3 linked regions of the Methylovirgula sp. 4M-Z18 genome follow. The protein of the gene in region 2 interacts with the protein of the main gene of each other region in a pairwise test. Links are inferred from orthologs where the notes say so. Each region holds a gene or a part of one and is shown on either strand. Other genes may lie near its edges.

Region 1 (7,696 bases), 230 kb from region 2 along the record:
CGAGGCTGGCGAGCGCTTCGCGCAAGCTGCCGCAGACCGTCGGGATCTTCTTCAGTTCCTTCGGCGGCAGGTCGTAGAGGTCCTTGTCCATCGCCGAGCCCGGATCGAGCTTGTTCTGGATGCCGTCGAGGCCGGCCATCAGCATCGCCGCGAAAGCGAGATAGGGGTTCGCCGCCGGATCGGGGAAGCGAACCTCGACGCGCTTGGCCTTCGGGTTCGAGGTGAACGGAATGCGGCAGGAGGCCGAACGGTTGCGCGCCGAATAGGCGAGCAGCACCGGCGCTTCATAGCCAGGGACCAGACGCTTGTAGGAATTGGTCGACGGGTTGGTGAAGGCGTTCAGCGCCTTGGCGTGCTTGATGATGCCGCCGATGTACCACAGGCATTCCTGGCTGAGGTCGGCATATTTGTTGCCGGCGAACAGGGGCTTGCCACCTTTCCAGATCGACTGGTGCACGTGCATGCCCGAGCCGTTGTCGCCGAAAACGGGTTTCGGCATGAAGGTTGCCGACTTGCCATAGCTCTGCGCCACCTGGTGGATGCAGTATTTATAGACCTGCAGGTGGTCGGCCATGGTGGTGAGCGGGCCGAACTTCAGGCCGAGTTCGTGCTGGGCGGATGCCACTTCGTGGTGGTGCTTTTCGACGACCGCGCCCATCTGCGCCATCGCGGCCAGCATTTCGCCGCGCATGTCCTGCGCCGAATCGACCGGCGGAACCGGGAAATAGCCGCCCTTGGTGCGCACGCGGTGGCCGAGGTTGCCGCCTTCATAGGCGGTGTCGCTGTTGGTCGGCAGTTCGGCATGGTCGAGGATGAAGCCCGTGTTGTAGGGCTCGGAGGCGAAACGCACGTCGTCGAACACGAAGAACTCAGCTTCCGGGCCAACGAAGACCGAGTCGCCGATGCCGGTGGACTTCAGATAAGCTTCGGCCTTCTTGGCGATGCCGCGCGGATCGCGGCCATAGGGCTCGCCGGTCGAGGGCTCGAGAATGTCGCAGGTGATGACCATCGTGGACGCCGCGAAGAACGGATCCATGCAGGCGGAGGTCGGATCGGGCATCAGCGTCATGTCGGATTCGTTGATCGCCTTCCAGCCGGCGATCGAGGAGCCGTCGAACATCAGGCCGTCGGCAAACGCGTCCTCGTCGATGAGGCTCTGATCGAAGGTCACATGCTGCCACTTGCCGCGCGGATCGGTGAAACGCAGATCGACATATTTTACGTCATTATCCTTGATCGCCTTCAGGACGTCCTTGGCGGTTTTCATGAGTAGCCTCTTTCGTTGATTGATCGACATGTTGGCCCGAACGGGCTGGGAAAAACGAAGGCTTTAGATCGCGTCCAACCCGGTTTCGCCGGTACGGATGCGAACGGCACCTTCGATATTCGATACAAAAATCTTGCCATCGCCGATCCGGCCGGTTTGCGCGGCAGTTCGGATCGCGTCAACGGCGCGCTCGACCGCATCATCGGCGAGCACAATTTCGATTTTCACCTTTGGCAGGAAGTCGACGACATATTCCGCGCCGCGATAGAGTTCGGTATGGCCCTTCTGCCGGCCGAAGCCCTTTGCCTCGGTGACGGTAATGCCTTGCAAACCAATGTCTTGCAGCGCTTCCTTCACCTCGTCGAGCTTGAACGGCTTGATGATGGCCTCGATCTTTTTCATGCGCGCAATCGCCTCCCACTCAACCGGCGGCTTCGCCCCGTTGCGGCGCGAGCCAAACTCACCGGCGCAATTCCCTAAGCACCCGCTATGCCAGACTGCCATTGCCGGGGGAAAGCCGTCCAGTTCTTTTGAACCGATATCGCGGAATGGACGGGAAAAATTGTCGCAATGGCGCAAAATTGAGCACGAAGGCTAATTCATGACCGGCGAATTGCCTGCATTGTCGGCATCAGGCGATTTCGGTCATTTTGCGCTGCTTGTGCTTCGCCAGATCGGAAAAGCGCTCGTCAGCGGCCAAGTGGGGCGGCAAATTCGCAAAACTCGCGTCAATAACCGGCAAAATGCGTGAAAACACGCGAATCGGCATTGATCTGGGCAAGGCGTGGGCGTGGACAATCGTGCCGATATAGGCATTGTCTGATGATTATTTGTGCAGAACTGGGCCTGGTACTGCCGGCCTTGCTTGCCGGGTGGGCATCCCGCCGCGCGGGCATGAACAGGCCGTACCGGCCTCGCATAGGCGCGTCGTCCAAAGGCCGAAGCGCTTTAGAGCACTGTCACCGGCACTTCATTTAAGCCACCTAATATCGGCTATCCGTGGCGCAGCCACTCGGTTTCTGTCGTTTCGAAACCCATCTTTCCCCTGTCCTGAAGAGAAAGGCGCACCATGCTCAAAGAGCTCCTGCTTGCGACCGTTGTCGTAACAACCTTTGGTACCTGGTCCGGTGCGCTGGCCGACACGGTGCCAATGCTCGGCGAGGGCAGCACGACCTTGCTGTCGACCGGGCAACGGATTTCGCCGGCCGCGACGCCGGGCACCGCCTTTGTTCCGCTCAATCCGGGCCTCGCCGATGCGCCGCATTATTTGGCGGGCCAGCCGGTGTCGACCGCGCTTAGCCCGGACCGCAAGACGCTGCTGGTCCTCACCAGCGGCTACAACAACATCACCGACGCGAAGGGCGGCGTCATCAAGCAGGATGCCAACGAATACGTCTTCGTTTTCGATGTCTCCGAGGGAACGCCGGTCAAGAAGCAGGTGCTGCAAGTGCCCGATACTTATGTCGGCATCGCCTTCGCCTCCGACGGCCAGCATTTTTACGTCAGCGGCGGCGGCGACGATAACCTGCATGTCTTTGGCTTGACCCAGAACGGCTGGGTGGAGGCGGGGGGCCCCGTCGCCCTCAATCACAAAGCCGGCAACGGCATGAGCGGTGGGCCGCTCGCCATGGGCGTGGATGTGACGGCAGACGGCAAGTTCGCGCTCGTCGCCAACCGCTATAATGACTCGGTTTCTCTCATTGATCTCGCGGCCGGCAAAGTCGCGGTCGAGCAGGACCTGCGCCCCGGCAAGAACGGGGGTGCCGCGGGCACGCCGGGCGGCGAATATCCCAATTCGGTGCGCATCGTCGGCAACAAGACCGCCTATGTGTCGAGCGAGCGGGACCGCGAAATCGTCGTGCTCGATCTCTCCGGCAATACCGTGCAGGTCACCACACGAATCCCCGTGAAGGGCAATCCAAACAAGATGATCCTGAACAAGGCTCAGACGCTGCTTTATGTCGCGTCCGATAATGCCGATGTCGTTTCGGTCATCGATACGGCGACCAACAAGGTCGTGTCGAGCATCTCGACGGTCGCGCCGGCCGGATTGATCACCGAGATGCAATATCGCGGCGCATCGCCGAACGGGCTCGCACTCTCGCCGGACGAGAAAACCCTTTATGTCACCAACCGCGGCACCAATGACGTAGCAGTGATCGCGCTCGACGGTGCGGCTCCGGCCGTGACCGGCCTCATTCCAACCGGCTGGTATCCCTCCGATGTCGCCGCCGGCGCGAACGGCGCTCTTTATGTCGTCTATACGAAGAACATGCCGGGCCCCAATGCCGGCAATTGCCTGGGTTATGGCAAGACGCCCTGTCCGGTCGCCAACTCGCCCATCACCCAGGTGCAGAACCAGTATATCGAGCAGCTCAGCAAGGGCGGGTTCATGTGGATGCCGGCCCCCGACAAGGTGACGCTGGATGCCTTGACCCAACAGGTCGCCAGCAACAACAGCTTCAACGCGGCCCTGAGCGACAACGACATCGCGACGATGCGTGCGTTGCGGCAGAACATCAAGCACGTGATCTACATCATCAAGGAAAACCGCACCTATGATGAGATCCTGGGCGATGTGGGGCGGGGCAATAGCGCGCCGTCGCTCGCCGAATTCCCCAACGCGACGACGCCGAATTTCCATAAATTGGCGAAGGATTTCGTCACGCTCGATAATTTCTACGATTCAGGCGACGTCAGCGGCGACGGCTGGCCCTGGAGCACCGGCGCGCGCGAATCGGATGCCGGCGCCAAAATGCTCCCCGTCAATTACGCCGCGAGCCCCAACAATCCCAAAACGCGCGGCGGCTCCTACGATTGGGAAGGCACGAACCGCGACGTCAATATGGGCCTCACCGGGCCCGCGCGCCTCGCCGCCAATCCCGCGCTGCCGAACGATCCGGATCTGCTGCCGGGCAATGGCGACATTTCCGCGCCCGACGGCCCGTCCGATGCGGTGCAGCAGGGCTATATCTGGAACGCGGCGCTCCGGGCCGGGCTGACCGTGCGCAATTACGGCTTCTTCATCGACCTCTCGCGCTATAGCGGCGACCATGCGATCCCGCGCGATCGCACGCCCTTTGCCAACAAGGTCGTGCAGTCCTATGCCACCAGTCCGGCGCTGATCGATCGCACCGATCCCTACTTCCGCGGCTATGACAATGCCTATCCCGACCTCTATCGCGAGCAGGAATGGGAGCGCGAGTTCAAGGAGTTCACCACCAACGGCCAATTGCCGTCGCTTACGCTGCTGCGTCTGCCGCACGACCACACCGGCGCCTATGCCGCCGCGATCGACGGCGTGAACACGCCGGAACTGCAATTGGCCGACAATGATTATGCGGTGGGCCGCGTTGCCGAGGCGGTGGCGAACAGCCCCTATGCGGCGGACACCCTGATCTTCGTCGTCGAAGACGATGCGCAGGACGGCCCCGACCATGTCGATGCGCATCGCAGCACCGGCTTCATCTTCGGGCCTTACGTCAAACAGGGCGCCGTCGTCAGCACCCATTACACGACGGTCAATATGATCCGCACGATGACCGAAGTGCTCGGTCTCGATCATCTCGGCCTCTTCGACGCGACCCAGGGACCGATGACCGACGTGTTCGACCTCAACCAGCCCAAATGGACCTACAAGGCGCAGGCATCGGGCCTGTTGAAGAGCGCGCAATTGCCGATCCCGATGCGCGACTTCCAAACCGCGGCGCTGAAGCCCACGCACGATGTGCGCTATTGGGCGCGCGCGACCAAGGGCATGGACTTCTCGGTCGAGGATAAGATCGATGCGGTGGGGTACAACAAGATCCTGTGGGCCGGTCTGATGAGCGGCAAGCCCTATCCGAAGCGCGCCGGCGACGCGGGCAAGAGCCAGCAGCATCACGATGCCGATGATTGATGGGTTGGTTGGCTGGTGAAAGTGAATGACTGCCGGGCTCGCTGAGAGGCGAGTTCGGCAACATTGTCGTCCCAGGCTTGATTCACAACTCTCGGGGAAAATGTCCGCGACGATCGCGCAAATGTTCCCCGGACAGCCGTGTGTCAAGCGCGAGATGACAATCGTTGATATCAGATGCGCGCGCTCGGCCGAGTCGCGGGTCTGGGTGCATCCTTGAACGCCTCCGGATCGAGCCTCGTCGCCACCGTGTTCGCGATCGGTAGGGGCCGCCTCTACGACAGCACGCCCCTGAATCTAGCGTCGGGCTTCTTTCTTGCCGGCGTCAGTTCGCTCCTTCTGGCCGAACTGGCGGCGCGGGGCGATATGTCACCGGTAGAGGCTGTTCGATAAGGCGCGGCGAAGGCCGTGACAATCGCGACCGGCCGCTAGCTCTTCGGGACGAACCGGACGTTAGCCTATTGGGTCAATACCGACGAAGCCTCAACAACTTTCGCAAAACCTGCTGCAAGATTGGCCATCGTCACATCAAAGATCGTGCGGGCCGAGAGGCCTGCCGCAGGCAAGTCGAAGCCTATCACCGCGTCGGGCACAACCGTCATGTTGAAGCCAAGGTCGGCACCTGCGCGCACCGTTGAGTTGACACAGAACCCCGCTACCGCGCCCGTCACTACAAGATCGGTTATTCTCTCCCTTCGTAGATAGGCGTCCAGATCGGTCGAAGCAAATCCAGACGAGGTGCGCTTGACGAAAACGGGCTCGTTCTCAAGTGCTTCCGCGCAAGGCATGGGTTGATATCCCGGCGCGTCGGGGTGAAACTGCGAAGCAGGATCCTCGTCGCGATGCCGGACATGGATGATTGGCCAGCCCTTCTGGCGGAACGCCTTAGAAAGCTCCGCGACCCTGGTCGGAGCATCGGTGTTGATATGGTCCCGTCCGGCTTCGATCCGATGCTGCATCTCCATTTGCATGTCGATTATAATGAGAGCCTTCATTCTGTCGGTCTCCTGTGTCCGCGCTCGATGCCGCGCCCTGTCGCCGAAGAGGCGGTAACCTAAAGTCACATAGTCTGGCGAGGCAAATTCCATTTTAACAGACGTGGCTGCGCAATTCTGAGTTTGTGCAAGTTTCGCGTTTTGGCAAATATGCACGGGCTGTCTCACCTGACGAACGGATTCCCATGAGAACCATCATATTGACCGCGCTGCTCTGCCTATGCGCGTCGCTTGCGCAGGCGGCCGGCTTCAAGGTGATTCAAATTCGCGCCGACGACAACGGGCCGGCACTCAGAGCGATGATCTGGACGCCTTGCGCGGAGGACGCGCAGGATGTCACGATCGGACCTTATATTCTAAACGGACGCCGGAACTGCCCGACCGATGGCCACGATTTGCCGCTGATCGTGATCTCGCACGGCCATGGCGGCTCGTATCTTGGCCACCATGACCTTGCCGCAGCCTTGGCCGACGCGGGCTTCGTGGTGGCGGCCATCAACCATCCGGGCGACACGTTTTCCGATATGAGCCATGCCGGCGACATCTCCGAGTTCGTGGAGCGTCCGACCGACATCAAACGCCTGATCGACTACATGCTGAGCGCGTCGCCCGACGCCGCCGCGATCGATGCGAACAGGATCGGCTTTTTCGGCTTTTCGCGGGGCGGCTATACCGGCCTTGTCCTTGCCGGCGGCAATCCCGACTTTCTCCACGCCAATGTTCCTTGCCCCGATCCGACGATTCCGATTTGCGGGGAAATTGAGCGCAAAGAGGTTCCTACCGCGCCGTTGACCCATGATCCGCGCATCAAAGTTTTTGTCCTTGCTGACCCGCTCGACGAGTTTCCGACCGCTGCGAGCGTCAAGGACGTGAAGGCGCCCATTCAGCTCTGGGCCTCGCAATTCGGCGGCGACGGCGTGTTGCCGGAAACCCCTTTCGCCCTTGCCAAAGCCTTGCCGATCAAGCCGGACTTTCACCTCGTCCACGGTGCTGCGCATTTTGCCTTTCTCGCACCTTGTCCGCCCGATCTCACTCTGAGCGCGCCCGATCTCTGCGCCGATGCCGCGGGCTTCGACCGCGTTGCCTTTCATCAGGAGCTTATCGCGAATGCGCTGGCGTTCTTCAGACTTCACCTCTGAGGTTGCTGGCCAAGCGCCCAGTCAACGGCGGCGAGCGCATGCAATTCGGTCGTATCGAAGATCGGAACGGGGCTGTCCTTTTGGGAGATCAGCAGCATGATCTCCGTGCAGCCAAGAATGACGGCCTGCGCCCCGCGCTCCACCAGGCGCGCAATGACCTCGCGATAGCGCGCGCGTGACGCCTCAAGGACGACGCCGGAAACCAGCTCGTGGTAAATGATCTCGTGGACGATCTCGCGATCTTCGGCGGGAGGCACAAGCACGTCGAGGCCGAATTTTTCCGACAGGCGTCCCTTATAAAAATCCTGCTCCATGGTGAACGCGGTGCCGAGCAGCCCGACCTTCGACACGCCGGCCTGTTTGATTTTCGCCGCCGTCGGATCGGCGATATGCAGGAGTG
Region 2 (7,996 bases):
GCCTCCCGGTGCAAGATCGGGCGGCGCATCGAGCAATTCGATCCCGCCCCCGTGATCTTCGAGAATCTTGGCGACGATCGGCAGCCCAAGCCCCGTCCCCTCCGTTCGCGTCGTCATGTACGGCTCGAGCAAACGCTGGCGGTTTTCCTTCGGGAATCCGACGCCATTGTCGATCACATCGATCTGCACCATGCCCTCGTCACTAACATGCAGCTTGACCCAAACATGGCCCGGCGGGCGCGACGGATTGACCGCCTCGGCCGACACGATGCCCTCGGCCGCATTCTTGACGATATTGGTCAGCGCCTGGGTCAACAGCCGCCGGTCGAAACGCGCGGTCAACGGCTGATCCGGCAGCGTGTCGGTGAAGGTCACGGCGCCATGGGCGAGCCGGCGCTCGAACAAGACCTGCCGCACACATTGCACGAGATCGTCCTGTTCGGGCCGGGCGCGCGGCATACGCGCGAAGGACGAAAATTCGTCGACCATGCGCTTGATGTCGTCCACCTGGCGTACAATCGTCTCGACACATTGGTCGAAAATCGCTTTGTCCTCGACAATCACGCGGCCGTACTTGCGGCGCAGCCGCTCGGCCGAAAGAGCGATAGGGGTCAGCGGATTCTTGATTTCATGGGCGATGCGACGGGCAACGTCGGCCCAGGCAGAGGTCCGCTGGGCCGTGACGAGTTCGGTCATATCGTCCATCGTCACGACGAGCGAGCGATCGTTATTGGCGTTCTGGGTAGCCGCCACGCGCACGTTGTAGATGCGCTCGCGCCCCTGGCGCTGCAGCGTGAGCTGCCCCTGATACAGGCGCTGACGCGCGGCCAGCGCTTCCTGGATCTTGGGCGCGAGTTCCGGCAGACAATCCGCGATCTGTGTTCCAAGAATGCTGGCAACGCCCAGGTCCTGCCCCTGACTGATCAGTTTTTCGGCGGAGGGATTGTAGGCCGTGATGACCCCGTCTTGATTCAGGCCGACCACGGCCGCCGGCACACCCGCCAGCACCGCTTCGGTAAACAGGCGCCGCTCGTCGATGAGCCGGTTGGCCGAAACGAGGCCATTGTGCTGGCGCCGCAACTCGGAGGTCATTTTGTTGAAGGTCTGCCCGAGATGGGCCAGATCGCCCTCGGACTTGCGGATCGGCACCTGCACATAAAGATTGCCTTCCGAGACCTGATCGGCCGCATGAATGAGCCGCCGGATGGGCGTGACCAATCGGGTGGCGAAGGACAGGCCGAGCCACATGGCGGACAACAACAGGATCAGCGCGAACAGCGCGAAGATGAAGGCGAAGAACTTGATGATGGTCTTCCGCGTTTCGTCGAATTGGGCCGAATACGCGGCCTGGATCGCCGAGACTTGCGAGAATTGCACCAAAGACGGGTCGACGGGAACGGCGGCATAAAGGAACGTGTCATCATCCGCACTGATCTGGCGCAGCGTCGCCAGGGCCTCGCCATCGTTCAAGACAATGCATATCGGTTCGTGATTGCGTGCATCGGCGAGATCGTTCGGATTCGGCTTGATAGGGCCAAGCTTCGGATCGCTACCGACCTGCTCTTCGATCTTACCATCCGCACTCATAATCGCTGCCGTGGCAAAACCGATATATTGGATACGCTGCGTGAAATAATCTTTGAACCAAACCAAATTGTCGTTTCTGGCGAGGATCCGGCCGCGGCTCAAGTCGCCGGCGGTCAAATCGGCCTCGTGAATGAGCGAGCGGCACTGCATCTCCTCGAATGTTTTTGCCGCGTCCACCGAGCTTTGCACGAAGCCGCTCATGCTTTGCATGAACGGCGCGTTCAACCCGCGATCAAGAATGATCGCGCCGAACACCGTCATGACCAAGGCCGGGATCGCTGCAATAAGGGCAAAAATCGCGACGATCCGGATGTGCAGCCGCGCTGCGGCGGCCTGCGCGCGCCGCGCCCGGATCAGCCGCGTCACTTCGACCGCCAACAGACCGAGCATCACAAGGATCGTGAGGCCGTTGGCGGCAAGCAGAAGATAAGAGATCGGAAGGATCGTAACGCCGAAATTGACTTCCGTCGCCGGCGTGATGCGCGTGAAGCCGGCCACGATCACCAAAGTGGCCGCAGCGCAGACAACCGCAAAAATCAGCGCGAGGAGCCCGAAACGAAACGTGCGCGGTCCGCTTTCTTGTCCATAATCCGCGTGTTTCATCAACCCCTTTTCCCCAGCCGCCCCAAACGGGGCTCGCCACCTTGCCATATCTGCGAGCCGAGGAATCAACCCCTCGTTGCAATAATACAACGGTGTTGCAGGATTGCGACATTTTCACGGCGCGCCTGCCGCAGCGCTTCGACGATCGCCGCCGAAGACCGTCGGGAACGAACGCATCCGCCGGTTCGGATTTGGAATAAAATTATTTGTTATCAAATAGATACAAATAAATCCCAAACTAAAGCATTGCCTCGATTACGTCACCGCGGCGAGCGCATCAAACGTATGTCCAAATCGCGGACCTTCTTGCGCAGCGTGTTGCGGTTGAGCCCGAGCAGTTCCGCCGCCTTGATCTGATTGCCACGTGTCACGGCCAAGGCCGCGGTGATGAGCGGCCCTTCCACTTCGCGAAACACCCGGTGATACAGGCCTGGAGGCGGCAAGTTATCGCCGTGACTTCGGAAGATCTGTGCCAGGTGACGCTCGACCGAAAGCGTAAAGCTCTTGGCATCATCGAGACTATTCGGCTCAACCGGCGTTGAACTGATGGTGGCCCCTGGCGTGACCGCACTCGGGCCTTCCGTCACCAATTCGGATTCGACCAATTGCTGGCTGACCAATTCCTGTGGATAGAGGGCAGCGAGACGTCGGATCAGGTTTTCCAGTTCGCGAATGTTGCCCGGCCAATTGTAGCGCTTCAGTCCGTCAAGGGCGGCGCCGTCCATCTGTTTGTGCGGCAAGCCTTCCGCGGCCGCGCGAGCAAAGAAATGGCGTACGAGATCGGGAATATCTTCGAGCCGCTCGCGCAAGGGCGGGAGCCGCAGCGGCACGACGTTCAGTCGGAAGAACAGATCTTCGCGGAACAGTCCTTGCGCGATGGAAATGCGCAGATCCTTGTTGGTCGCGGCGACGATCCGGACATTGGTCTTGATCGGCGTGCGCCCGCCGACGGTCGTATATTCGCCCTGTTGCAGCACGCGCAGCAGGCGCGTCTGTGCTTCCATCGGCATGTCGCCGATTTCATCGAGAAACAAGGTGCCGCCCTCGGCCTGCTCGAAGCGTCCCGACGAACGGGCATTGGCGCCGGTGAAGGCCCCTTTTTCGTGACCGAACAATTCGCTTTCGATCAGATCGCGTGGGATCGCCGCCATATTGATCGCGACGAACGGGCCGTTGCGGCGCTTGCCGTAATCGTGCAGGGCGCGGGCGACCAGTTCCTTGCCGGTTCCCGACTCGCCGGTGATCATGACGGTCAAATCGGTCTGCATCAGGCGGGCAAGCGCCCGGTAAATCTCCTGCATCGCCGGCGAGCGGCCGACCAGCGGCATCCCCTCGGTTTCCTCCGGGCGCGGCTCGTCGCGGCGGCTCTTCGGCTGGCTCAGCGCCCGCCCGACGATCGCGACCAATTCCTTGAGATCGAAGGGCTTGGGCAAATAATCATAGGCGCCGCGCTCGGACGCCCTGATCGCGGTCATGAACGTATTTTGCGCGCTCATGACGATGATCGGGAGATCCGGCCGCAGCTTCTTGATCCGCGGCAAGAGCTCGAAGGCATTCTCATCCGGCATCACCACGTCCGTGATGATCAGATCGCCCTCGCCTGCCTGCACCCAGCGCCACAGATTGGCCGCCGTACCAGTGGTGCGCACATCATATCCCGCCCGCGCCAAAGCCTGGCTCACCACGGTACGAATGGCTGAATCATCGTCCGCTACGAGGATATTGCCGCCTGTCATCCTAAAACCCTGCTTTCAATCCGTTTCGTTGGGGCCGGTCTGGCCCGAACGCCCGTCGCGCGGCGCATACATCGGCATGAGCACGCGAAACGAGGTGCGCCGCGCCGTCGACTCGCATTCGACGATCCCACCGTGATCGCCGACAATCTTCGCTACCAGTGCAAGACCGAGGCCAGTTCCAGAGGACTTGGTCGAGATGAAGGGATCGAACAGCAGCGGCAGCAAATCGGCCGGTACGCCCGGGCCGTTATCGCGGACGCAAAATTCCAGGGGCAGGCTGACCGGATTGGCCGCACCGGGGACCCGCAGGCGAACGCCCGGCTTGAAGGCCGTCGAGAGCTCGATCTCGCCATCCATCCTGTCTGGACCGATGGATTCTGCCGCATTTTTAATCAGATTGAGGAAAATTTGAACAAGCTGGTCCCGATTGGCGAAGACCGGCGGCAGCGAGGGATCGTAAACCTCGTGAAAGCGGATATGCCGGCCGAAGCCCGCCTGGGCAACGCGTTTGACGTGGTCGAGCACCGTATGAATGTTCACGCTCGCCCGCTTGATCGGCCGATCGTCGGAAAAGGCGTTCATGGAATCGACCAGCTTCACGATCCGGTCGGTCTCCTCGCAGATCAATTGCGTGAAGGCGCGATCTTCGTCGCCGACCGAGCTTTCCAGCAATTGCGCTGCGCCGCGAATACCGGACAGTGGATTCTTGATTTCATGCGCCAGCATCGATGCGAGCGCGGACACCGAGCGGGCGGCACCGCGATGGTTCATCTGGCGATCCATCTTGTCGGCGATCGTACGCTCCATCAGCATCAAGGCGACGACGCCGTCCCCGCTTTCAAACATCGGCGCGGCGTGGATGTCGACGATCCGGGCAAGGCCGATCCGCGGCGTACCCAGATTGACCCGATATTCATTGACCGGCGCCCCGCGCTCGCGCACCTGGTCGAGCAGCGCAAGCAGCGGCGAGCCGAACGGCAGGAGATCGCCCAAATGATGCCGGGCGAGCACCGCCTGGCTCGCTTCGAAGAAATTCTCCGCCGCCGCATTGGCTTCCAAAATGGCGCCGTCCTTGGCGATCGAAAGCATCGGATGGGGCAACGCATTGAGAATGCGCTGGGCATGCACGGCCTTTTGCCGTTCGGGCCGGTCGAACTCGACGAGGGGCCGGGCATTTTTCAGATTTGTCTCGCGATAGGTCATGCCGCCTCCCGCAGTGGCGCGGCATCGTCCATGTCGCCGAGCTGCCGCAGCAGCCGCCGCACGTGCGCCGGAGATTGGGAGGTCACAAGTTCGCCGCGCAAAGCCGTAAATTCGGCGTGATCCGCGGCCCGCGATTTTTCGGCATAGCCGACAAGATGTTTGCGGGCGTGACGCAAGCCTTGCGCTTCGCCGAAAAGGTCGAGCAACGTGTCATAATGCTCGACGGCTGCGCCGAAGCGCGCGGCAGCGGACAATTGCGCTCTTTGCCGGCCGGTGCGCAAGGCATGCGCGATGTCGCCGACCAGCCACGGCTGGCCCACGGCCGCACGGCCAACCATCACCGCATCGGCGCCGGACAGGCGCAACATGTTCGCCGCATCATCCGCCGTCTCGCAATCGCCGTTGGCGACGAGCGGCACGCGCATCGCGTCACGCACGGCGCGGATCGCCGCCCAATCCGCTCCGCCTTTGTAGAACTGACAGCGGGTGCGGCCATGAACGGTGATGAGCTGCACGCCGGCCACTTCGGCGCGGCGCGCGAGTTCCGGCGCGTTGCGCCAGCGGTCGTCCCAACCGAGGCGCATTTTCAACGTCACCGGAATCTTGACCGCCGCGACGGTCGCCTCGATCAGCGCGAGCGCGTGATCGAGATCGCGCATCAACGCCGAACCGGCATAACCACCCGTCACCTTTTTCGCGGGGCAGCCCATGTTGATATCGACGATCGCCGCGCCGGAATGTTCGGCCAGCTTGGCCGCCTCGGCCATCCAATGCGGATCGCGGCCGGCGATCTGCACGACATGGGGTGCAACCCCTGCCCCTTCGGCGCGAATCCGGCTTTCCTCTTCGCCGCGCACGTAATCGTCGCTGGCGACCATTTCGGAGACGACGAGGGAAGCGCCGAACCGCATGGCGAGGCGGCGCATCCCGACGTCGGTCACACCCGACATCGGTGCCAGAATCGCCCGCCCGCTCAGCGTCACTGGCCCGATCGTCAGCGGCGGCAAATCATTGCCTAATTCATGTTCATTTTTATGCATGCCTACAATATAGACAATTTGTGCGCTGCGGCAAGCAATCTGCTTTGCCCGATCGACGCCGCCTGTTAGATGCGCTTCATCCGTATTTCAGACAGGATTTTCGATGACCGCGCCGCACCGTTTCATTCTCGTCGTCGCCGCCGGACGGGGCATGCGCGCAGGCGCAGGCGTGCCGAAACAATATCGCGCACTCGGCGGCGACATGGTTCTGGCCCGCACGTTGCGGACCTGCATAGAGGCGGGCCGCGTTTTGGCGGTGATCCACCCGGACGATGCGGCTCTCTTTGCCGAAGCGCAACGGAGCGCGGCTGCGGATTCGTGCTTACCGCCCGCCTTCGGCGCCGAGACCCGGCAGGCGAGCGTTCATGCCGGGCTCGAGGCTTTGGCCAGCCATGGTGCGAATGAGCACGCACTGGTCGCCATCCACGATGCCGCCCGCCCCTTTGCCGATGCCGCACTATTCGACCGCGCGTTCGAGGAAGCCGCGCGCCATGGCGCCGCCGTGCCCGGCGTGCCGGTGACCGATACGATCAAGCAGATCGACCGCGACGGTTTTGCCGCCGCGACCCACGATCGCGCGATGCTGCGCGCGATTCAAACCCCGCAAGCCTTCCGCTTCGATCTGATCCTCGCGGCGCATCGCCAGGCGGCGCAGGCCGATTTGCGTGCCTTCACCGACGACGCGGCCCTGATGGAATGGGCCGGCCATCGCGTCCATGTTTTTCCCGGAGATCCGAGCAACATGAAACTGACGACGGAAGAGGATTTCGCCGCCGCCGAAACCAGACTGCTGCTGACCTGTCCCGATATTCGCATCGGCCAGGGCTATGACGTTCACGCCTTCGTTCCGGGCGATCACGTCTGGCTCGGCGGCGTGAAAATTCCGCATGACCAAGCCCTGTCCGGCCATTCCGACGCGGACGTGCTGCTGCACGCCCTGACCGACGCCATTCTCGGTGCGCTCGGCGACGGCGACATCGGCCAGCACTTCCCGCCCTCCGATCCGCAGTGGAAAGGCGCCGCCTCGCATTTGTTTTTGCGCGATGCGGTCCGGCGCGTGAAGGCGCGCGGCGGCATCATCGCGCATCTCGACGGGACATTGGTGTGCGAGGCGCCGAAAGTCGGCCCACACCGCGAAGCCATGCGCACCGCGATCGCGGAGATCGCCGGCATCTCCCGCGACCGCGTCGGCGTAAAAGCGACCACATCGGAAAAGCTGGGCTTCACCGGCCGCCGCGAAGGGATCGCCGCCCTCGCCACGGCCACGATCCGCCTGCCTATCGCCCCATGAGAAGGCCCGCGCGGCCGCAAGCCAGCGCGGGGCAAAATATGCGAATTGCCATGTGGCCTTTTCTCGCAAAGTCGATTAGGACAAGCGCCGATCCGGCGTCTAGGGCAATTTTGGGCCCCGTCTGGAAGGGTGGCCGAGTGGTTTAAGGCAACGGTCTTGAAAACCGTCGTGGGGGCAACTCCACCGTGGGTTCGAATCCCACCCCTTCCGCCATAAAATTATCTCAAAGCACTGTAATTAAATGCGAATTTAAGTTAAAATTTAATCCAGTCTACAAATCGAGCATCGATTTCGCGTTGCATCGTGGACCACTCGACGAACCAGGTCCGCGGGTTCAAGTGCGCACCCGGTTTCCTGCCCAGTAGGCGGCACACGATTTTGGGGCCCAGAATGGCCGCGAGGGAGACCTGCCGAGCTGCGGCCGCTCTTTATCGAGACCATGATTTGGCGGACTTGCCCCGGGGCTTTCTCGTCAGTGAATTGCTTGACGTTTGCCCTTCAACCCAACGACACAGCAGCCCCGTCTCGGCCCAGTA
Region 3 (7,994 bases), 1.2 Mb from region 2 along the record:
ATCTGGCGGCTGGCGGAAAGTTCGATTCCGACCGGCGCGCAGGCCGCGTGGAGTTCGAGGAGATGTCGCGCGAGGAAGAGCGCGACGGACGCCGTCGTCGTAACCACCACCGGCCCCTGATCGAACGCATCCCGCACCCCGATCAGCCGGTTGAGCGCATCCGCCCGTTCGCGCATCGCCGCGGCCTCGGGCAGGAGCGCCTCGCCGAGCGGGAGCAGCCGCAACGTCCCCGGCAGGCGCTCGAACAAGGGCGCGCCGATCTGCTGTTCGAGCGCTTCCAGTCGGCGGCTGACCGTGGCGGCGCTGATTTTGAGCTTGACGGCGGCCTCGCGCAGGCTGCGTGCCTCCGCGATCGTCAAAAACAGCTGAAACCCGTCCCATGGAATGTGCCGCATCATCTGCCGCCGAAAAATCGCTCACTTCAATTGAAAGCGCGGCGCTGCCGGGGTCAAGCTCTTCAGCCTGTTGCCATTGACCGTGACGCCGGCAGTGCCGAAAGCGACATGCCACACGAGCGTGCCGTCGCCTTGCGTCTGCGCATAGCCTTTCACGAAAATCAGGCCGAGCATGATTTGCTGCGCGAGATGATCCTGCGGCCCCGCGCTCATCGCCTTGAGCAGGTCTGCGACGCCTTTTGCCTTCACGACGAGCGCGCCATCCGGCGGACCGGCGGTGACATTCAATGTCCCTTCGATTTCCACATCGAGCAAGGATGATTTGAGATGGCTCGGACCGAGGACCAATTGCAAATGGCCTCCCGGTACGAGCGCTTTCCAGACCTGCGTCTGTGCATCGGGAGAAAGGACCGGCTGCGCCGCAAAATTCGCCGCATTCAAAGCCACGTCCATCGCTTTCGGCGCATCATAACCGGATAGAGTCGCGTCGAGGCTCACCTCTTTCGGCACAAGATTGCCGACCCAGGCCGGCAACGAAGCTTTCGACAAAGAGGCGTCGTGCAGCGCGAGCTGCGCATGCACCGTACCGTCGCGGATGATGCCGTCGGCAGCAATATCGAGATCGGCTTTTGCCGCAACGAGCGTGCCGTAAGGCGTCGCGATTTTCACATCCTGCCACGCGCTCGCACGATCGGCATGCGCGAAGACCGGCGAAGCCTTACGAATCAATTCTTTCAGTTCGTCCTGATGCGCCGCGATCGTCTCGCGGCTAGGGTGCGCGACGAGCCACGTCCAGATATCGAGCAGCTTTTGCGCCTGCAGCCCAGTCGTTTTCCTCGTCCCGCCGCACTTTGCCGCATCGATCGTGATTCCGATCGGTGACGGCTCGCCGGCAGCAAGTGCAATCATCCCGTGCTGATGCACGGGACCGCTCTGGTACTGCTCGATACTGGTGACAACGCCGGGCGCTTCTGCCGTTGCCGTCTGCCGGAACTCCACTTGGGCAGCCTCGGTGTGCGTCTGCTGTGTCGCGCCGGCGGAAGCATCCTCGATCACCTTGCCCGCGGTGCCCTGCGACTCGCGAAGCCATGGCAAAGCAGCGTCCAGAATATACGTCGCGTGCAGGGATTCGACATGTAGGTCGGCGCTCTCCAGCGGCGTGCGCCAATGCAGGTCGGGCATCTGGTCGATCGTTTCGAGAAGCGAGCCATCGGCCTGGCGCTTGACCGTCCAGGTCATCGGCGCGGCGTCGAGCGAGAATCCATAAACGTTGAACGGTGCAAACAGCTTTTTGAGATCGAGCTGCGCCCGGTATGCGTCACCATCCGGCGTGAGAGCAATGACGTCGGGCTTACCGAGATAGGTTTCGTAAGCCGCTTGCAGCTTCTGTGCGTCTTCGGCAGAGGTCTGAGCCCGCAGCGGTGCGGCGCCGCAGGCCAGGATCATTGTCGCGGCCAGGATTTTGGATTTGCGCTTCACGATCGACTCTCTCCGCCACGGCCCGTGCATCTTATGGAGGAGAAGCCATTCGAAGGCGACAGAAAAAAGGCGCTCCCCGATAAGAGAGCGCCTTGAGTTAAGTCGGGAGGGAAGGAAGCGGGCAAGCCCGCCTCCCATAAGATCAATAGTTGTAAGCGCGTTCGCCGTGATCCGAGACGTCGAGGCCTTCGCGCTCCGCATCCGGAGCCGGACGCAGGCCGATGGTGAAGTCGACGATGTAGTACAGGATCGCCGAACCGACGCCGGACCAGATGAGGGTCGAGCCGACCGCCTTAAATTGTGCGATCAACTGCGTCACCATGTCGTACGGAGCCGTCATGTCTTTCAGGTTGGTGTAGTCGGTGAGGCCGACGCCGCCGAGCGCGGTGTTGACCAGGATACCGGTCATGATCGCGCCGGTGATGCCGCCGATGCAGTGCACGCCGAACACGTCGAGCGCGTCGTCATAGCCGATCCAATTCTTCACGAAAGCGACGAAGAAGAAGCAGATCGGGCTGACCATCAGACCGAGCACGATCGAACCCATCGGACCGGCAAAGCCCGAAGCCGGCGTCACCGCGACGAGACCCGCAACTGCGCCCGACACCATGCCGAGCAGCGAGGGCTTGCCCTTGACGATCCATTCGACGAACAGCCAGGAGAGCGCCGCCGCAGCGGTTGCGACCATCGTGTTGACGAAAGCGAGTGCCGTCGTGCCATTGGCCTCGAGGTTCGAGCCGGCATTGAAGCCGAACCAACCAACCCAGAGGAGCGAAGCGCCGATCATCGTCATGGTGAGCGAATGGGGCGGCATAGCCTCTTTCGGATAGCCGACACGCTTGCCGATGATCAAGCAACCGACCATACCAGCGATACCAGCGTTGATATGCACGACGGTGCCGCCGGCAAAATCCAGCGCTCCGGCAGCCGCCAGCCAACCGGCGCTGTTGTTGAGCGCGTCGATCTTGTCCTGAGCGACCTTCTTGGCGGCGTCGGTGGTCGCAGCAGCAAGTTCCTTAGCTGCAGCCGTGAGCAGATTCGCATCGGCCGAAGCCCAGACCCAATGGGCGATCGGGAAGTAGATGAACGTCACCCACAGGAACATGAACAGCAGCATCGCCGAGAATTTGATGCGCTCGGCGAAGGAGCCGATGATCAGCGCCGGAGTAATCATGGCGAAGGTCATCTGGAACACCATATAGGCGAGTTCCGGAATGACGTGGCCCGGCGTGAAGGTCGAGAAGGTCGCGTTTGCGTCGACGCCCTTCAGGAAGACCTTGCCGAAGCCGCCGAGATAGGCTGCCGGGATTCCGAACAAACCGGTGCCAGGACCGGTATCGCCAAGCGACATCGAATAGCCATAGACGGCCCACAGCACGCCGACGAGCGACACGATGGCGAAGACTTGGGTCAGAATCGACAGCATGTTCTTGGTGCGCACCAGGCCGCCGTAGAAGAGGGCGAGGCCGGGGATCGACATCATCAGCACGAGCGCGCTGGAGGTGAGCATCCAAGCGGTATCGCCCGGATTCGGCACGAGTGCGGGCGCGGCAGGCGCTGCAGCGGCGGCTGCCGGCGCGGCGTCCTGGGCATAGGCCACAGCCGTCATGGCGGTCAGCGCCAAGGCCGTTAGCAACCCGCCTTTCAGTGAAAGCAACTTCATGAGTGAACTCCTTGTGAAATCCTTGATGGCGCTTACAGGGCGTCGGCGTCTTTTTCGCCGGTGCGGATGCGGATCGCCTGTTCGAGCGGGGTGACGAAAATTTTGCCGTCGCCGATCTGGCCGGTGCGGGCGGTGGCGCTAATCGCCTCGACCACCTGATCGACCAGGGACGCCGCCACCGCGACTTCGATTTTCAATTTCGGCAAGAAGCTCACGGCATATTCGGCGCCGCGATAGATTTCGGTATGCCCCTTTTGCCGTCCGTACCCCTTTACCTCGGTCACGGTCAGGCCGTGAACGCCGATGGCGGTCAGCGCGTCGCGGACCTCCTCGAGTTTGAACGGCTTAATGATCGCCATCACGATTTTCATGTCGTTTGGTCCCTTAAAGCTCTGGCTCTCGCACCGCTGGATTGCGGCCGGACGAGCCGGTTTGGAACTGCTGAACCCATCACCGCGAACGGCACGCGCCAGCCCCCTCGGAACTTCCTAACAAGTGCCGTGCCAAACGCCGTCGAAATGGGAAAATCTGGGATTCCGCGGCGACTCGGCCGGGATTTTGCTGCGTCGCAGCGAGTATGATTAAAATTTAGGCAAATGCTGAAATCGTTTTCAAAAATAAATGCCTAATATTTGAGCAGAGCAGAGTCCTGTCTACCCCTTTCACGTTAGGCCTGCCCCGATTTGAGGCGGCACGCAACCGCCATCAGGCTTTGGCGTCGCGCGGCCGGATCAAGCCTTCTTGTGCCACCGATGCCACCAAGGCCCCGTCACGCGCGTAAATCAGGCCGCGGGTCAGGCCGCGCGCGCCGCCGGTCCAGGGACTGTCCTGGCTGTACAGGAGCCATTCGTCGGCCCGGAAGGGGCGATGAAACCAGAGCGCATGGTCAAGACTCGCCACCTGCAGGGTCGGATCGAAGACCGTTCGGCCATGGGTGACCATGGCGGCATCGAGCAAGGTCATGTCCGACAGGTAAGCGAGCACCGCCCGATGCACGGCCGGATCGTCCGGCAAAGGGCCGGAGGCTTTCATCCAGATATTCTGAGCCGGTTCCGTCGGCTTGCGGTTGAGGTAGCGCATCCAATCGACGGGGCGCAGCTCGATCGGCCGTTCACGCTTGAAATAAGAGCGCACCGCCGGCGGCATTTGCGCCCCGAATTTCTCGAAAACGTCCCGATCGCTCAGCAAAGTCTCGGGATCGGGCACGTCCGGCATGGCAAATTGATGCGACAGACCCTCTTCCTCGATCTGGAAGGAGGCCGACAGCGAAAAAATCGCCCGTCCGCGCTGAATCGCGACGCAGCGGCGGGTGGCGAAGCTCGTGCCGTCGCGAATCCGGTCGACCTCGTAGACAATCGGAATGCTCGGATCGCCCGGCAGGATGAAATAGCCGTGCAGCGAATGCGGCGCGCGGCCCTCGACCGTCCGCGCCGCCGCGACCAGGGCCTGGGAAATCACGAGGCCGCCGAAAACGCGCTGCCAGCCGACCTGCGGGCTGGAGCCGCGGAAAATATTTTGCTCGATCCGTTCGAGATCGAGGATGGCAAGAAGGTCGGCGACGGCCTGGCTCATGCGGGCGGAATCCTGTTCATATGTAAACATACCTGCCGCCCGCAGACCCCGCCGTCAAGTCTCGCCTCAACCAATCAGCACGAACACGCGCAGGCGGTGGCCGTCCGGATCGGCCGCCGTGAACGTATAGCCGAAATCCATCAGTTCGGGCTCCTGCAGAATCGGCAGGCCGCGCTTTTTCCACTCGGCATATGTCGCATCGACCGCGGCCCGGTCCTCGACCGTCAGGGCAAGCTCGACAGCGCCGCCCCGCGCGCCGGCGGCGGCCGGCTCGACCGTGTGGCGCGACCACAGACCGAGCTTCAAGCCCGGCTTGATGACGAACAGCGCAAATGTCGGAGAGAGCTCAACAGGTTGCTGGCCGAGCAGGTCGCCATAAAAGGCGGCGCTCGCCGCTGGATTGTCGACATAGAGCAAAACATAGCTAAGGTCTGGCATGGTGATCTCCGTTCGTCGGAACCAGACCCGGTATAATCCCGGCAAATGTCATGAGATGTCAGGAGCCTCGCTGGCGCAGCGGCCGATGTTGGCTCGGAGCATTTTCCAGAAAAGTTGCACGAGTTTTCGATTAAGAAAATGCGACAAAACAAAGAAGTAGAGCATTTTGCGATTCTGAAAGAACGCAAAATGCTCTAGAAGCGAACCTGACAACGAGATGAGGCGAACCATGCCTGAGATGCACGATATTCTGATTTCCGGCGGCGGCATGGCGGGCTTGAGCCTCGCCGCGGTGCTGAAACGGAATTTCGGCGCTGCGCTCTCGGTGCTGGTCTGCGATCCGGGCGTCAATGCGCCGCGCAAATATAGCGGGCGCGCCTCCGCCATCGCGGCCGGCCCGCGGCGGATGCTGCAGGACCTTGGCGTCTGGCAGACGATCGAACATCGCGCGCAGCCGATCATGGACATGATCGTCACCGACTCGCGCACCGAGGATCCGGTACGGCCGGTCTATCTCAATTTCGGCGGCGAACTGACGCCCGGCGAGCCCTTCGCGCACATGATCTACAATGACGACCTCGTTGCTGCCCTGAGCGAGGCCTGCGCCGCGCTTGGCGTCGAGACGAATGCCCGGGCCTGTGTCGCCTATGAAGCGCGTGGTGCTTTCGCCTGTGTCCGCGACGCGGCCGGAACGGAGGCCAAAGCGCGTCTCGTCGTGGCAGCCGATGGCGCCCGCTCGAAATTGCGCGACGCCGCCGCCATCACGACGATCGGCTGGGACCACCACCAATCCGGTATCGTCGCGACGATCCGCCATGAGCGCGACCATGAGGGCCGGGCGGAAGAACATTTTCTCCCCGCCGGTCCCTTCGCGATCCTGCCCTTGAAGGACGAAGCGGGCCGCGGCCTCTTATCTTCCATCGTGTGGACGGAAAGCAGCGCCGATGCCGACGCTCTGGTCCGCCTCGACAAAGCGGGCTTTCATGGCGAACTCGAACAGCGGTTCGGCCTGCGGCTCGGTGAGATTGAAGTGATCGACCAACCCCGCGCGTGGCCGCTGGAATCGAAAATGGCGCGCAAGTTCATCGCCAAGCGTCTCGCCCTGATCGGCGATGCGGCACATGTCGTCCATCCGCTCGCCGGGCAAGGCATCAATCTCGGGTTGCGCGATGTCGCGATTCTGGCGGAAGCGATTGCGGCACAGGTGCATCTCGGCCTCGACCCGGGCGACGAAGCGGTGCTGCAAACCTATCAGCAGGCCCGCCGCTTCGACACGCTGGTCAACGGCATGACCATGGATGCGTTGAATCGCCTGTTCTCTAACGACATCGCGCCGCTGCGGCTCGTGCGCGATCTCGGCCTCGGCCTCGTCGACCGCATGCCGCCGCTGAAAGATTTTTTCATCAAGGAAGCGGCGGGCCTCACGGGGGCCGCGCCGAAGCTCTTTCAAGGCGAGATGATTTAAAGAGACGTCATTCCGTCATTGCGAGGAGCAAAGCGACGACGCAATCCATCTCCCTCCCGTGAAGGTGTTTCAGCTATCAGGCCGCTGCGAGGAGCGAAAAGCAATTCAGGTTGGGAGATGGATTGCTTCGCTTCGCTCGCAATGACGGGGTACTACCCCGCAAATACCACCGTCTTGCGGCCGTTCATCAGCACGCGATCTTCCAGGTGGTGGGCAATGGCGCGCGAGAGCACGCGCCGCTCGATGTCGCGGCCCTTGCGCACGAGATCGTCGGGCGTGTCGCGGTGGCTGATGCGCTCGACGTCTTGTTCGATGATCGGACCTTCATCGAGATCGCCGGTCACATAATGCGCCGTCGCGCCGATCAGCTTCACGCCGCGCGTATGCGCCTGGGTATAGGGACTTGCGCCCTTGAAACCCGGCAGGAACGAGTGGTGGATGTTGATGCACCGGCCATTGAGCTTGGCCGAAAAACCGTCGGACAGAATTTGCATGTAGCGGGCCAGCACGATCAGATCGCTTTTGGTCGACTGGATGAGATCCCAGATCTGCGCTTCCTGCTCCATCTTGGTCTGCTTGGTGATGGGCAGGTGATGGTAGGGCAGCCCCATCGTGTCGAGCTGCGGGTGCTGCTCGCGCGGATAGTTCGAAACGATGGCGGTGATATCCATCGGCAGCTCGCCGAGGCGCCAGCGGTACAGAATATCGACGAGGCAATGGTCGAATTTCGAAACGAGGATCATCACCCGTTTCTTCTGCGCGCGCGGACGCATCGTCCATTTCATTTTCAGCTCATCGGCGATGGCGCCGAAATCGCCCTTCACCTGCTTCAGGTTGTCGTCGCCCACCGCGTTGAAGACGACCCGCATGAAGAAGGAATCCGTCTCCGGGTCGTCGAATTGCTGGGCGTCCTGAATGTTGCAGCCATGCTGGAACAAATGGGTCGAAACCGCGGAGACGATGCCGGGGCGGTTCGGGCAGG

Evidence for each region.
Region 1: the proteins of V9T28_RS08250 (region 2) and V9T28_RS09370 interact in binary tests that used the Escherichia coli proteins (3 or more experiments, as listed by UniProt). The link is inferred for Methylovirgula sp. 4M-Z18 from one-to-one orthologs.
Region 3: the proteins of V9T28_RS08250 (region 2) and V9T28_RS02510 interact in binary tests that used the Escherichia coli proteins (3 or more experiments, as listed by UniProt). The link is inferred for Methylovirgula sp. 4M-Z18 from one-to-one orthologs.

The regions. Positions count from the first base shown.
Region 1 is NZ_CP149574.1:2,024,353-2,032,048, forward strand. Bases 1-2,700 are described here. They hold V9T28_RS09370 (P-II family nitrogen regulator), read right to left. Parts: upstream 1,670-2,700; coding sequence 1,331-1,669; downstream 1-1,330. Other genes in these bases: glnA (type I glutamate--ammonia ligase), read right to left, coding at 1-1,267; V9T28_RS09375 (hypothetical protein), read left to right, coding at 1,869-2,018; V9T28_RS09380 (hypothetical protein), read left to right, coding at 2,337-2,700. Also shown: more of V9T28_RS09380, read left to right, coding at 2,701-5,165; V9T28_RS09385 (hypothetical protein), read left to right, coding at 5,379-5,555; V9T28_RS09390 (cysteine hydrolase family protein), read right to left, coding at 5,621-6,157; V9T28_RS09395 (alpha/beta hydrolase family protein), read left to right, coding at 6,343-7,296; V9T28_RS09400 (aspartate/glutamate racemase family protein), read right to left, coding at 7,287-7,696. UniProt on the Escherichia coli protein: P-II indirectly controls the transcription of the glutamine synthetase gene (glnA). P-II prevents NR-II-catalyzed conversion of NR-I to NR-I-phosphate, the transcriptional activator of GlnA. When P-II is uridylylated to P-II-UMP, these events are reversed.
Region 2 is NZ_CP149574.1:1,789,261-1,797,256, reverse strand. What follows is about bases 3,036-6,035. They hold V9T28_RS08250 (two-component system sensor histidine kinase NtrB), read right to left. Parts: upstream 5,130-6,035; coding sequence 3,942-5,129; downstream 3,036-3,941. Other genes in these bases: dusB (tRNA dihydrouridine synthase DusB), read right to left, coding at 5,126-6,035; ntrC (nitrogen regulation protein NR(I)), read right to left, coding at 3,036-3,926. Also shown: V9T28_RS08260 (sensor histidine kinase NtrY-like), read right to left, coding at 1-2,190; more of ntrC, read right to left, coding at 2,451-3,035; more of dusB, read right to left, coding at 6,036-6,169; V9T28_RS08240 (bifunctional 2-C-methyl-D-erythritol 4-phosphate cytidylyltransferase/2-C-methyl-D-erythritol 2,4-cyclodiphosphate synthase), read left to right, coding at 6,273-7,460.
Region 3 is NZ_CP149574.1:548,129-556,122, reverse strand. The notes cover bases 2,240-5,237. They hold V9T28_RS02510 (P-II family nitrogen regulator), read right to left. Parts: upstream 3,909-5,237; coding sequence 3,570-3,908; downstream 2,240-3,569. Other genes in these bases: V9T28_RS02500 (VOC family protein), read right to left, coding at 5,176-5,237; tesB (acyl-CoA thioesterase II), read right to left, coding at 4,243-5,109; V9T28_RS02515 (ammonium transporter), read right to left, coding at 2,240-3,483. In the rest of the region: V9T28_RS02525 (LysR family transcriptional regulator), read right to left, coding at 1-395; V9T28_RS02520 (hypothetical protein), read right to left, coding at 417-1,874; more of V9T28_RS02515, read right to left, coding at 2,017-2,239; more of V9T28_RS02500, read right to left, coding at 5,238-5,547; V9T28_RS02495 (ubiquinone biosynthesis hydroxylase), read left to right, coding at 5,777-7,012; purU (formyltetrahydrofolate deformylase), read right to left, coding at 7,165-7,994. UniProt on the Escherichia coli protein: Involved in the regulation of nitrogen metabolism. Regulates the activity of its targets by protein-protein interaction in response to the nitrogen status of the cell.